DNA from 2 places in the Lactobacillus sp. wkB8 genome. Region 2 is predicted to be linked to the other one. Evidence: predicted binding sites of a transcription regulator. Region 2 holds the regulator's gene; the other holds the start of a gene.
What was found. The regulator Rex, encoded in region 2, represses fermentation and respiration genes when NADH is low (regulators of the CRP and FNR family bind a similar motif). The targets are predictions, from matches to a motif close to TTGTGAANTANTTCACAA.

Region 1: the regulator Rex is predicted to act here: its motif matches at 4,512-4,529, upstream of pplA (extracellular electron transfer flavoprotein PplA).

The regions. Positions count from the first base shown of each region.
Region 1 is NZ_CP009531.1:240,122-246,964, reverse strand. Features, by position in the region: gene LACWKB8_RS01150 (hypothetical protein) at 52-366, shown strand; gene LACWKB8_RS01145 (polyprenyl synthetase family protein) at 454-1,413, opposite strand; gene LACWKB8_RS01140 (Gx transporter family protein) at 1,415-1,960, opposite strand; gene LACWKB8_RS01135 (NusG domain II-containing protein) at 1,972-2,349, opposite strand; gene LACWKB8_RS01130 (FAD-dependent oxidoreductase) at 2,424-4,319, opposite strand; gene pplA (extracellular electron transfer flavoprotein PplA) at 4,567-5,484, shown strand; gene LACWKB8_RS01120 (FAD:protein FMN transferase) at 5,554-6,645, shown strand; gene LACWKB8_RS01115 (UbiA family prenyltransferase) at 6,685-6,843, shown strand, end outside.
Region 2 is NZ_CP009531.1:1,327,508-1,334,350, reverse strand. Features, by position in the region: gene LACWKB8_RS06235 (ABC-F family ATP-binding cassette domain-containing protein) at 1-1,842, opposite strand, end outside; gene LACWKB8_RS06230 (redox-sensing transcriptional repressor Rex) at 2,173-2,811, shown strand; gene groES (co-chaperone GroES) at 2,992-3,276, shown strand; gene groL (chaperonin GroEL) at 3,296-4,927, shown strand; gene LACWKB8_RS06215 (DUF969 domain-containing protein) at 5,060-5,728, shown strand; gene LACWKB8_RS06210 (DUF979 domain-containing protein) at 5,737-6,660, shown strand; gene pcp (pyroglutamyl-peptidase I) at 6,680-6,843, shown strand, end outside.

The DNA of each region.
Region 1 (6,843 bases), 840 kb from region 2:
TGATTTTATGAACTTTATGGTAAAATAAAGTTGTTGAGAAGGAGGCATAATATGTTTGCTACAGTTTTTTACTGGATTATAATTGCTGCTACCGGTCTTTGGGGAATATGGTCAGCAGCCTGGTCGATGATATATGTTGCTAAACATGAAAACGGCAACTTATGGATTTTTGCAATAATTAATGTTTTGATTTTAGCTTTACTAGGTCTGGCTGATTTGATCTATAGCACTGAGGGCAATCAGTGGTATTGGTTTTCTTCCACTAGGGCAGACATTAGCCTTTTAGTATATATGCTTTTTGTCTACTGCGCTTTGGTAGTTTTGCAAGTATTGTTTGGCATTACACGTAAGCCTAAAAAAGCTTAAGGTTAAGACTAACAATCATCTTTAGTACCTGAAAAAGTTTTTACTAATATCAAAGGAGGTTGAATAATCAACCTCCTTTTTTGCTATTTAATAATTTCTGGTAAGCATTTTTTGAACTATCTCAACAACCTCATCATATCCAGAATAATTGCTAAATTTATCTTTAAGCAGTGCTAACGCACTACTCGTAAAGTCATTTGCCAGCTTCTGGGCGTGCCTAATGCCGCCTAATTCATTGACTAAATATTCTATTTGGGCTAACTCACTAGAACTTATGTTTCTACCTTTCTTAACCAGCTTATTTAATTTACCAGTAGTATCTTTTTTTAAGGCAAAAATTAGTGGCCCGGTATAAACACCGTTAACTACATCAGATAAAACCGGCTTTTTTAATTCGGCAGTTGACGCAGTGTAATCTAAAATATCATCCCGTAATTGAAACGCTTGTCCAAATAGCACACCTACTTGCTGAGCACTTCTGGCCAGTCTTTTGTTAAGACCACCTTCAAGCGCCCCAATATAACAGGCATAACCAAACAGACTTGCCGTTTTGCCCCGAATTTGTTCAAGATATTCTTTTTCAGTAATCGAAGTATTGTACTCATTACCAAATTGAGTAGTCTCACCAGCAAGAATTTTTTGCATAGTTGAGCCATTAACGCGCAGATTAGTTATTTTTGAAGTATTCTCACTGAGCAATTGTAATGAAAGTGCAAATAAATAGTCTCCAGCATAGAGCGCAATGGTCTTGCCATATTTCGCCTGCACTGATTCCCTACCCCTTCTGACACTGGAATTGTCTATAATATCATCATGAATTAAGGTAGCGTTATGAAGAATTTCAACTGACCCGGCAATATTAATTAGTCTTTCCTTTTTTGGCTCATCACCCATATTGCCAAAAAGTAAGACAAAACTGGGACGCAATTGTTTGCCGGGCTTGGAAAATGTGTACCTGATTGCTTCTCCCAGTTTACCTTTGGGTGCTCTGATATTTTTTTGAATGCTGCTTTGGACTTTTCTTAATTCTTTTTCTAGCCTTGACATGTTAAATACCTTTATTAATTATCCCTTTAATAAAACTCAATGCATCAACGTAATGCATTAAAAAACTACTGACAAGACCAACTATTGTTCCAGAAAGAATTCCGAATACTGTCAATAATGGCAGATATAATAAAACATATTTACTTTGCGCTATCAGCACGGCAATTAATAATTGACCAAAATTATGACAGACGCCGCCAAGAATTGATACTCCTATTATGCTCAAAAATCTGGGAACCAACGGTAAGAACATTTTCATTAAAAACAGACTTAAAAATGAACCTGCAGCAGCAAATAAAAAGGTACTGGTGCCCCCTGTCATCAAAGCGGCTAATACTAAGCGCAAAAACGTCAATAAAATACAATCTTTAAAAGGCAAAATCATTAATGCCATCATCGTAATAATGTTGGTTAAGCCAAGCCTAGCACCAGGTGCAAAGAAAAAGGGTGCAGGAAACATTTGCTCAACCACGCTAAGAATAATTCCTTGGGAGCATAAAATTCCTGTAAACACATACGTGCGTAAATAACTATTTGTTTCAGTCATAATATCTAAATCTATTTATCATCATCAATTTGATTTTCGTTTTTTAACTCAACTAAAAATTTGTGTGGCAAACAAACAATTGTATCTCCGCTTTTACTTTTCCAGCCTTCTTTAACACATACTTGGTCCTTGCAGTTAGCATCAATTGCGCGAATTTTGTGGTTTTTCACCTGTAAAATATTAATTTTACCGTCTCTTTGATACTGCCATTTTTGGTCATGATCTAAAGAAAGCTTTTTAACTTGGCGATTATTAACTTTTACTATAGCGATTACCTGATTACCCTCTTTTTTAGAATTATGTACCATAAAAAAGGGCGTGAAACTGATCATTAATAAAATTACTACAATTAAAAAGTCACCAGGTTTAAGCCTCTTTAAAATTTCCATGTCTTACCTCACTAACAATTAAAACTAAAAAAGTCTTATAGATAAAACCATAGGACTTTTTAGAATTACCATTGTTAGTTTTTTATTCCATTTTTATCAACGTGGTAAATCGGCTTCAAGACGCCATATCTAAGTTTAGTAAGTTTCTTTTGCAGCCACGGAACAAACCACATGTCAAGACCAAATGCTCTACCCGAGCCGTTCATTACAGCGATAGCAGCAAATACCATCCAGACATTGACCCAGTAGTTCATCCCTGATAAGCAGAAAATAGCTACGAAGATTGCGCTCATGCCACCAGCAAACCACGTGCATAAGCCTAATACTAACATAATTCCTAAAACAATTTCCAAACACGTCATAGTCTTTTGTGCTACTAGTGCAGCTTCTTTATTAGGAATTAGAACTTTAGTTACTGCTTGCACCCAACTTGGCATTTTATCAAAAACTGCCATTGGGGAATGACCATAATCATAATTGAGAGAAAATAGAGCAGGAGCAGTAGTTGTAGCGGCTTTACCACTTGCGGCAGTCGTAGCCGCTGCCTTTTGTGAAGCACCGCTAGTAGCAGCTTGAACTAACCAAGGAAACTGTAATTGCAGCTTATTAGTGAACCAAGAGCCACTGCCCTGTACCTTGTACCAGCAGTCAACTAACCACATCAAGCCTAAATAAATTCTCAATGGTACTGCCCATAAAACATTGCCGTACCTATTAAGATTGCCCCGCCATAAAGTTGGACGCTTAATTCTGAACCATTCGTCCATTACATAGTGGAAAAGATAGTAACCGGAATAGATTTCCATAAAGTAAATCATGTCCACTACGTCTTTCATCAAGATAGCGAAAAAGCCACTCAGATGGAAAGTGTTAACTAAAGACGCAACACCCCAACTAGGTCCAAGCGAAACCATAAAGCCGGAATAGGTACCCTTAAATTTAACGGGTTCACCGCCGTTAATCTGACTTAAAATATTCCTCAAAGCACATTTACCAGCAGATTCAGCTCCCTGAACTACTTGTGGTTCACCACGACCGCTGCCATCAGCGTCATAAAGAGCCACATCACCTATGACATAAACATGGGGATCGGTTGGAATTTGTGAATATTCATTAACTAAAATTCTGCCGCCTCTACCAGTTTCAAAACCAAAGTTTTTAGCTGTAGCAACAGCCTTAACACCAGCAGTCCAGATCAATGTCCTCGTTGGATACGTTGAACCGTCTTTCAGGTCAATATAATTTTCATGAACACCAACTACACCTGTATTGACTTTAATATCTACGCCCTGCTTTAAGAGATATTTCTCCGCCTTGTCAGCATCAGCGCGATCAAGCATATTCATTACCGTTGGCGCCATTTCCATCATGGTTATCTTGATGTCGTCTTTTTGCAAATTATATTTTTTAGCTAAATCACCACGCCAGGAGTTTAATTCCCCAGCCATCTCGGTTCCGGTAAAGCCAGTACCAACAACGACGAAGTTGAGGTATTGTGCCCTTTTTTCAGGATCTCTTTCTTGAGAGCCTAAATGAACCATCATATCAATGTGATCCCGCAGTTTTTCTGCATCATCAAGATTACCCAAAACAAAGCCATTTTCTTTAACACCGGGGGTGTCAAAGTCATTAGGCTGTGAACCAATAGCTAAAATGACGTAATCGTATGGATAAGTGCCGTTATCGCCAATAACTTTTTTGGCAGATTGATCAATTTTAGTAATATTGTCAGTTACTACATCAACGTTTTTTCTCCGTGAAAATAAACGCTGCAGATCATACTTAAGACTCTTAGCTTCTACTCGGTTAGCTGCTACTTCGTGTAAAGAAGTCATCATGGTCATATAGGGATTTTTATCAATCAGCGTAATTTTAACATCATGCCGCTTTTTTAATTTTTTGGCAAGATGCTTGGTGGTATACAGACCGCCGTAACCGCCGCCAATTACTACAATATTCGTTTCAGCCACTTTTAACACTCCTTAATGCAAATGTACTAGTTGTCTTTTATTATACTAGTATTTACAATTATGGTAAAGTAGCTACTTTCACAATCTTTCCTAATTTTGTTTTTGTTACGCGCTTTCTTTGTTGTTAAAATAACTTTTTTGTTTTTAAATTTTGTAGTTGCAGAAAGTAAAACTGTATTTTATAATCTAAGTAAGTGAATGTGTACACAATGTTATATGGTTTGATATTATCACTGAGGGAGATATTATGAAAAATAATAAATTTATAACCAGCACAGCTATTTTGGCACTTTCTACGCTTTTGCTTAGTGCTTGTTCAACTACGGCTAAGAAAAGTTCTTCAAGCGATTCTAAGCCGAAAGAAAGTAAGGTCGAAAAGAAGAAAACTCCTAAGCAGATTGCCGGTGGCAAATTGCAAGACGGGGTTTACAAATTAGTCGAAGACAATTATTTCAATGGCTATAAAGTAAAGGTTTCTATGACCGTTAAAGATGGCAAGGTTACAGACACCAGCTATGATAATGTAGACAAGAATGGTAAATCAAAGGCGAAAGACGCTAAATATGAAGCACAAATGAAGAAGTATTCTCAAGCAAAAATCGGTCCTAAAGAATACATCCCTAAATTGCAAAAATCATTTGCCGCTAGTGGCGCTAATTCAAGCGCTATCCAAGTCGTTTCCGGTGCTACCAGTTCAAGCACCACTTTAAAGAACTATGTCAACCAGTTAACACAGGCAGCTCAAAAAGGTGATACTGCTACCATTCACATCAATAACAATCAAAAATTAAAAGACGGCACATATAAATTAGCAGAAAAGAACTACAGCCACGGCTACCGTCAAGTGTTAACCATGGTAGTTAAAAAAGGCAAAGTCAGTGATTTTAAATACGACCAAATTAACAAAAAAGGTGTTTCCAAGACCAAGAATGCTGCTTACGAAAAGCAAATGAAGAAAGTTAACAAAGTTGGACCGAAAGAGTACATTCCAAAATTACAGGAAGAATTCTTAAAAGCTAAAGGAAATACCGAAAAAGTTCAAGCAGTTTCAGGAGCAACAGAATCTTCTCATTCATTTATCGCTTATGCTGATCAACTAATTAATGCCGCACAAAAGGGTGAAAGCGGAACTATCAAGGTTGACAATATTGTTTATCAAGAATAAAAAGTTAATTAGTTAATTACAAAAAGAGTGACATTTAGCCGCTCTTTTTTATTAGGAGAAATAAATGATATGACCAAGCAACCAAACAAGTTTATGCTGGTAATTGCAGTATTATTAGCATGTTTTAGCCTAACTTCTTGCTCAACTCAAAGTAAAACTAGTGCCCCGGTAAAAACACCTGTTACCACTAATCCCACTTCAGATACCCAATTTTTAATGGGAACAGTTTGCACCATCAAAATTTACAACAAACACCAACAAAAAGCCCTGAAGGCCGGCTTTAACCGGATTAAGGAATTAGCAGCTCAAACCACGGTTAACCAAAAAGGCAGTGAAATAGACAAAATCAACAGGTATGCCGGAATTAAACCGGTCAAAGTTACCCCTACTATTTACCGTATGTGTAAAGACGCCTATCATTACAGCAAAATTTCTGCTGGTACGTTCGACTTAACAATTGGACCAATTACCAGCTTATGGCGAATAGGCTTCCCCGATGCCCATAAACCTAAAGCAAGTACCATCAAAAAACGGCTACCATTAGTTAATTACCGTAATGTGGTTTTTAACGACCAAAAACGCACCGTTTTCTTAAAGAAAAAGAAGATGATGCTTGATTTAGGAGGAATGGCTAAAGGCTTTATTTCTGATGAAGTCATGAAAGTCCTGCAAAAAAAGGGCGTCACCAGTGCCATTATTGATCTGGGCGGCAATATCTACGTTTTAGGCAACTCCCCAACCAATAACAGTAATTGGACCGTGGGGATTCAAGACCCCAGTGCTGCGCGGGGTGATGCGATCGGCTCCTTACCGGAAAAGAATGCTACTGCAGTAACATCAGGCATTTATGAACGTTATCTCAAAGTCGGAAACAAAATTTATAGTCACTTAATGAATCCCCAAACGGGTTACCCTTGTCAAAACAGCTTGTTAAGTGTCACAATTATTGCCAAGCGGTCAACCACAGGTGATGGACTGTCAACTGCAGTATTTAATCGCGGTTTGAAAAAGGGCTATGACTATGTAGAACATCTGTCTGGCGTAGAGGCAATTTTTATTACTAAAAAGAAAAAAGTCTACGTCACCTCGGGCTTAAAAGATAAATTCAAACTGTTTACGGATAATGGTTATCAACTGGCAAAGTTAAAAACCAGCAATTAATTTTGGATAAATAAAGACAATATTTTGAAAGGAAAATCAATGGAGGCTAAAAAGAAGTACAGTCATTTTACAGTAACCGATTTTTTTGAGTTGGTGCGGCTTAATACCAAGCTCAATAGTTTAATGCCTTATTTATTAGGAATTCTATTTGCTTATTTTTATTTTCATACTTTTAATTGGCAAAATTCTTTAATATAC
Region 2 (6,843 bases):
CTCCTGCAAAGGACCTAATTTGTCGAAGTTGGTAGCAATTTCAGGATCAGCCATTTGATTTTGAATATCTTTTTGCTCTTTTTCTAATTCCTCAATCTTGTTTTCGGAATTCTCAACCGCTCTTTGTAATTTACGTTTTTGTGAATCACGGAGCTTTTGTTCTTGATAGGACAATTTGTTTTTATTTTTTTCGGGATCAATGACAGTTGTGTCTTCATTAGCAGACGTACTTGCAGAAACAGCATTTTGCTTAGTTTTCTCGTTTAAATAATAATTATAATCACCCTCATAAACTTGTGCATTGCCGTTTTTAATCTCTACAATTTTATTAGCTAATTGATTGATAAAATAACGATCATGGGAAACAAATAACAAAGTGCCGTCAAAATCTTGCAATGCTTTTTCCAAAACTTCCTTGGCTTCAAGATCCAAATGGTTCGTAGGTTCATCCATTAGGAGAAAGTTGTTGTGTTCAAGTGATAATACAGTTAACGTTAATCTCGCTTTTTGACCACCAGATAATTGTCCGACAGTTTTATCAATATCTTTTGCGGTAAATAAGAAGCTGGCTAAAATTGAACGAACATCACGTTCAGGCATCGTTTTATGTCTGTCCCAAACGGTATCAATCACAGTTTTAATAGGATCAAGGAGTTGCAATTCTTGGTCATAGTAGCCAACGTCTAGTGCAGCTCCGTATTTAATTGCACCATTCTGAGGCTTTAACTTTTTCATAATGGTTTTGAGCAAAGTTGATTTACCGATACCATTTTGACCGATCACTGCCACGCGGTCGCCTTTATTTATTTGTAAGGAAATATCGTGTACCATTGTTTTTCCCGGATATCCAATGGTTAGATTGCGTAAAATTAACACTTCTTTGCCTGAAGGTCGCTCACTTGTGAAATTAATACGCACTTTATTTTTGTGCTTCGGGGGAGTGATCCTGTCCATTTTTTCTAATTGTTTACGGCGGCTTTGAGCTCTTTTGGTGGTTTTAGCTCTGACGATATTTTTTTGTATAAATTCCTCGTCTTTTTTGATTTTTTCTTGTTGCTTTTCGTAAGCTTCTTCTTGTTGCCGGTTGCGCAGTTGGCGTTCTGCTACATATGCGGAATAATTGCCTTTAAAGACAGTTAATTTGCCAAACTGCAATTCAAAAATTTGAGTTGCTAAATTATCCAAAAAATATTGGTCGTGGGAAACTACCAAGATAGCTCCAGCATAGCTTTTTAGGTAGTTTTCGAGCCAATCTAATGTGTCTAAATCAAGGTAATTGGTCGGTTCGTCCAATAACAATAGCGGTGGTTTACGCAAAAGTAGCTTCACAAATGCCAGTCTGGTTTTTTCTCCTCCAGAAAGGCTGCCAATCTTTTTTGACCAAGTTGCTTCTGGGAAGTTGAACCCGTTTAAAATACTTTTAATATCAGCTTGATAGGTATATCCGCCTTGTTGTTCAAAGTCGAATTGCAATTGGTCGTATTGTTTTAACAATTCTGCATTTTGGGGACTTGCAGCCATTTTCTTTTGTAAATCTGCTATTTTTTGGCTCATATTAATTAAAGGGGCAAATACACTGAGCATTTCTTCCCAAATAGTTTTACTTTCGCCTAAAGCATTTTCCTGAGCAATATAACCCACAGCGATATTTTTATTGATAGTGAATTCACCATGCGTGGCTTCTTCTTCACCAGTCATAATCTTAAGTAATGTTGTCTTACCAACACCATTAGGTCCAATAAGACCTATTCTTGCATTCGCGTCAATTGAAAAATTGACATTTTTAAATAACGTATTGGCACCAAATTGTTTTTCTAAATCGTGCCCTTGTGCAATTATCATAATTTTTCACCTAGAAACCATTTTAGCATATTGACTAGATTTCTTGTGTGAGAGTTTTGAAGGTTAATATAAAAAGAATTACTGTTTGTGTTTAGTTGACACAAAGCTAAGAAAGAATTGTCATTAAGCAAATTCGCTATTATTGAGAGCATTGCTGAAAATAACATAGTATAAATTTTTGCTCAAAATATGTTATTTTTAGCTAAAAAGCGGTAGATTGTGAAAAAAACATTTGCAAATGGCATAAATTTATAGGTAGAATAATAGTAATTGCTGAATAATTCACAAAAACGAAATATATACTATACTTAATCAATTGGAGGCTTTTAAATGGAAAAGATCAAGATACCCACAGCAACGGCTAAAAGACTGCCTTTATACTACCGCTATTTAATTATTTTGAATGAAGCTGGTAAAGAAAAAGTGTCATCGACTGAATTGTCAGAAGCAGTTCAAGTTGACAGTGCTTCAATTAGACGTGACTTTTCCTACTTCGGTGCTTTAGGCAAACGAGGTTATGGCTATGATGTTAAGAGCTTGCTTTCTTTTTTCAAGAAGATTTTAAATCAAGATACTTTGACTAATGTCGCTTTAGTTGGAGTTGGTAATTTGGGGCATGCCTTACTGAATTACAATTTCAAACGTACTAATAATATCCGTATTTCTTGCGCATTTGACATTGATCAAAGGATCACGGGGAAAATACTGAGTGGCGTTCCGGTTTATGAAATGGGGGAGTTAAAAAAACAACTTAGTGATCAACAAATCTCTATTGCTATCTTAACTGTACCTTCTGCCACTGCTCAAAAGACGGCTGATGACATGGTTGAAGCTGGTATTAGGGGGATTATGAATTTTACTCCTATTCGTTTATCTGCTCCCTCCGGCATTAGAATTCAAAACGTTGACTTAGCCACTGAATTGCAAACTCTTATTTATTTTCTTGATTCTGATAAAAACAATAAATAATAGTAATCATACCAAAAAGTTATTAAACAAACGAATTAGCACTTTAAACAAAAAAGTGCTAATTTTTTCTTGCATTTTTTGGGAAAAGGGGTTATTATCATAGATGTAAGTTAGCACTTGATGAGCAAGAGTGCTAACGGCACATTAAATTAACAAAAATTAATTGTAGGAGGGACAAACGTGTTACAACCAATTGGTGATCGCGTGATCGTAAAAGTTAAAGAAGAAGAAGAAAAAACTGTAGGCGGAATCGTCCTAGCTTCTAATGCTAAACAAAAGCCAACCGAAGGTGAAGTTGTTGCTGTCGGTGAAGGTAATTATGCTGAAAATGGCAGTAAAATACCTATGACTGTTAAGGAAGGCGACGTTGTTTTATACGATAAGTATTCCGGTACAGATGTTAAATACGATGGTGAAAAATATTTAGTCCTTCATGAAAAAGATATTTTAGCAATTGTTAAGTAATTAAGGAGCGCATAAAAATATGGCAAAAGATATTAAATTTTCAGAAAAAGCAAGACGTTCCCTACTAAAGGGCGTTGATAAATTAGCTGACACTGTTAAGGCAACTATTGGTCCTAAGGGTAGAAACGTTGTTTTAGAGCAATCATACGGCAACCCTGACATTACAAACGACGGTGTAACTATTGCGAAAGCAATTGAGTTAAAAGACCACTATGAGAACATGGGTGCTAAGTTAGTTGCTGAAGCAGCACAAAAAACTAATGATATTGCCGGTGACGGTACTACTACTGCTGTTGTTTTGACTCAAGCAATTATTCGCGAAGGCATGAAGAATGTTACCGCTGGTGCTAACCCTGTAGGTGTTCGTCGTGGTATTGAAAAAGCTACTAAGGCTGTAGTTAACGAATTACACAAGATTAGTCACACTGTTTCTTCAAAAGACCAAATTGCCCAAGTTGCTTCTGTATCTTCAGCTTCCAAAGAAGTTGGTGATTTAATCGCTGATGCAATGGAAAAAGTCGGTAATGATGGTGTCATTACTATTGAAGACTCACGTGGTATTGAAACTGAATTGTCAGTAGTTGAAGGTATGCAATTTGACCGTGGTTACCTGTCACAATACATGGTAACCGATAACGACAAGATGGAAGCTGATCTTGACAATCCATATATTTTAATTACTGATAAGAAGATTTCCAACATCCAAGACATTTTGCCATTGTTACAAGAAATTGTGCAACAAGGTAAATCATTATTGATTATAGCTGACGATGTTTCAGGCGAAGCTTTACCAACATTAGTTTTGAACAAGATTCGTGGTACATTTAACGTTGTTGCGGTTAAGGCTCCTGGCTTTGGTGACCGTCGTAAAGAACAACTGCAAGATATTGCCGCTTTAACTGGTGGTACAGTAATTACTGATGATTTAGGACTTGAATTAAAAGATACTAAGATTGATCAATTAGGTCAAGCTCGTCGCATTACTGTTACTAAGGATTCAACAACCATTGTTGATGGTTCTGGCTCTGATGAAGCTATTAAAGATCGTGAAGATTCTATCAGAAAGCAAATTGAAGAAACTACTTCAGACTTTGACAAGAAGAAACTGCAAGAACGTTTAGCTAAATTAACTGGTGGTGTAGCTGTTATCCATGTTGGTGCTGCTACTGAAACAGAATTAAAAGAACGCAGATACCGTATTGAAGATGCTTTGAACTCAACCCGTGCTGCTGTTGACGAAGGTTACGTTGCCGGTGGTGGTACTGCATTAGTAGATGTTAAAGATGCAGTTAAAGACCTTAAAGGTGATAATGCCGATGAACAAACTGGTATCAACATTGTTTTAGAGGCATTGACTGCTCCAGTTCGTCAAATCGCTGACAATGCTGGTGAAGACGGTTCAGTTATCTTGAACAAGCTTGAAGGTCAAGATAATGAAGTTGGTTATAACGCAGCTAATGGCAAATGGGAAAACATGGTTGAAGCCGGAATTATTGACCCAACCAAGGTAACTCGTACTGCTTTACAAAATGCTGCTTCAATTGCTGCTTTGCTTCTGACTACTGAAGCAGTTGTTGCCGAAATACCAGAAGATAAACCTGCTGCTGATCCAAGTGCAGGCGCAGGTGCTGGCAATCCAGGTGTAATGTAATCTAGTTTTTATTAGTTATTTAATAAATCCTACTAGCAACCCTGTGGGGCTTGCTAATAGGATTTTTATTTTTTAAAATTAGTTTTAAAAATTTAATTATTAGTCAGGATTTTTCACTAGAAAGGAAAATTAGTGGAATATTTAAGTTTATTAGGTGTTGTAGTAATAGTGGTAGGCTTTGCTTTTGGCCTTGATACAATCGCTGTTGTCGTAATTTCCGCTTTAGTTACTGCATTAGTTTCAGGAATAGATTTTACTTCTTTTTTAGCTATCTTAGGTAAAGGTTTCATGGATAACAGAATGGTTTCACTGTTCTTTTTAACATTACCTACAATTGGCATTTTAGAAAGACACGGTTTAAAGCAGGCAGCAGTTAACCTCATTCAAAAAATGAAGAAATTAACTCCTGGACGTATTTTTGATATTTACATGGCAATACGTGAAATTGCTGGCGCTTTTGGTATTTCGCTGCAGGGTCACGTTCAGTTCATAGCACCCTTGATAAATCCTATGGCACAAGCTGCCGGAAAAGTTAACGGTGAACTAACGCCGCTTGAAATGGATAAAATTAAGGGAAGAGCTGCTGCCACCGAGAATTTTGGTAATTTCTTTGCCCAAAATCTCTTTGTGGCCTCATCTAGTGTTTTACTTATTTCAAGTACGATGAAGTCACTAGGACACCCAGTTAGTCCATCAGGAATAGTTTTATACACATTTCCAGTAGCAATTATCAGCTATATTCTATGTTTGTTTTACAATCATGCTTTTGACAAAAAGTTAATGAAACATAAAGAAAAATAGGAGAAAAGATGGATACTTTAATTAATAATATTTTATTAGCTTTCTATATTTTAATCGGCCTTTTCTTTTTAGCTGCTGCTATTGAATCTTGGCGTGATGAAACTAATCCTGTTCGTTGGGGTACAGGAGCATTCTGGTTCTTATTTGCCGTACTGTTTTGTGCTGGGCAATGGCTGCCAAATGCTGTCAACGGCGGTCTCATTCTGGTAATTGCTTTATTGTCCTTGTTTAAGCAAGTGCGTGTTGGTCATATAAAAAGTTTAGATGAAAAAGTGGCTACCAAAACAATTAAGCGTATCGGTAATTGGATTTTCTTACCTAGTATTTTATTAGCCGTATTGGCTTTAGTAATTGCTCAATTTACTAACTTAGGTGGGCAAGTGGGAATTGGCGTTGCTGCGATTGTTTCTTTAATTGTTGCCCAATTTTTAACCAAGTCGAATGGCAAAGTTGTTTATGAAGATACACAAAGAATGGTTCGTTCGGTTGGATCAGCAGGAATTTTGCCGCAATTGCTTGCTACTTTGGGAGTTGTATTCACAGCTTCCGGCGTGGGACAAGTAACTGCTAAGGCCATTTCCGGTCTTTTCCCAATTGGAAATCACTTATTAGGAGTGACCTTGTACTGCGTTGCTATGGCATTATTTACGGCAATTATGGGCAATGCATTTGCCGCCTTTGCTGTTATTACTGCTGGTATCGGTATTCCTTTTGTGGTGGCTCAAGGCGGTTCGCCTGTAATTGTTGCCGCTTTGGGGATGACATCAGGTTATTGTGGTACTTTGTTGACTCCTATGGCAGCTAACTTTAACACTTTGCCAGTTGCGTTGATGGAAATGAAAGATCAGTTGGGTGTGATTAAGCAACAATTTCCAATTGCAATTAGTATGCTGATTATTCAAATTATTCTAATGTATGTTCTGGCATTTTAAATAGTAAGGAGAAAAAATAATGAAGATTTTAGTCACTGGATTTGATCCGTTTGGTGAAGACGAAATTAACCCTGCAATAGAGGCAGTAAAAAGATTAGATGATGAAATTGCGGGTGCACAAATAGTTAAGTTGGAAATTCCTACTGTTTTTGGCGAATGTGCTGATGTGGTCCACGAAGCAAT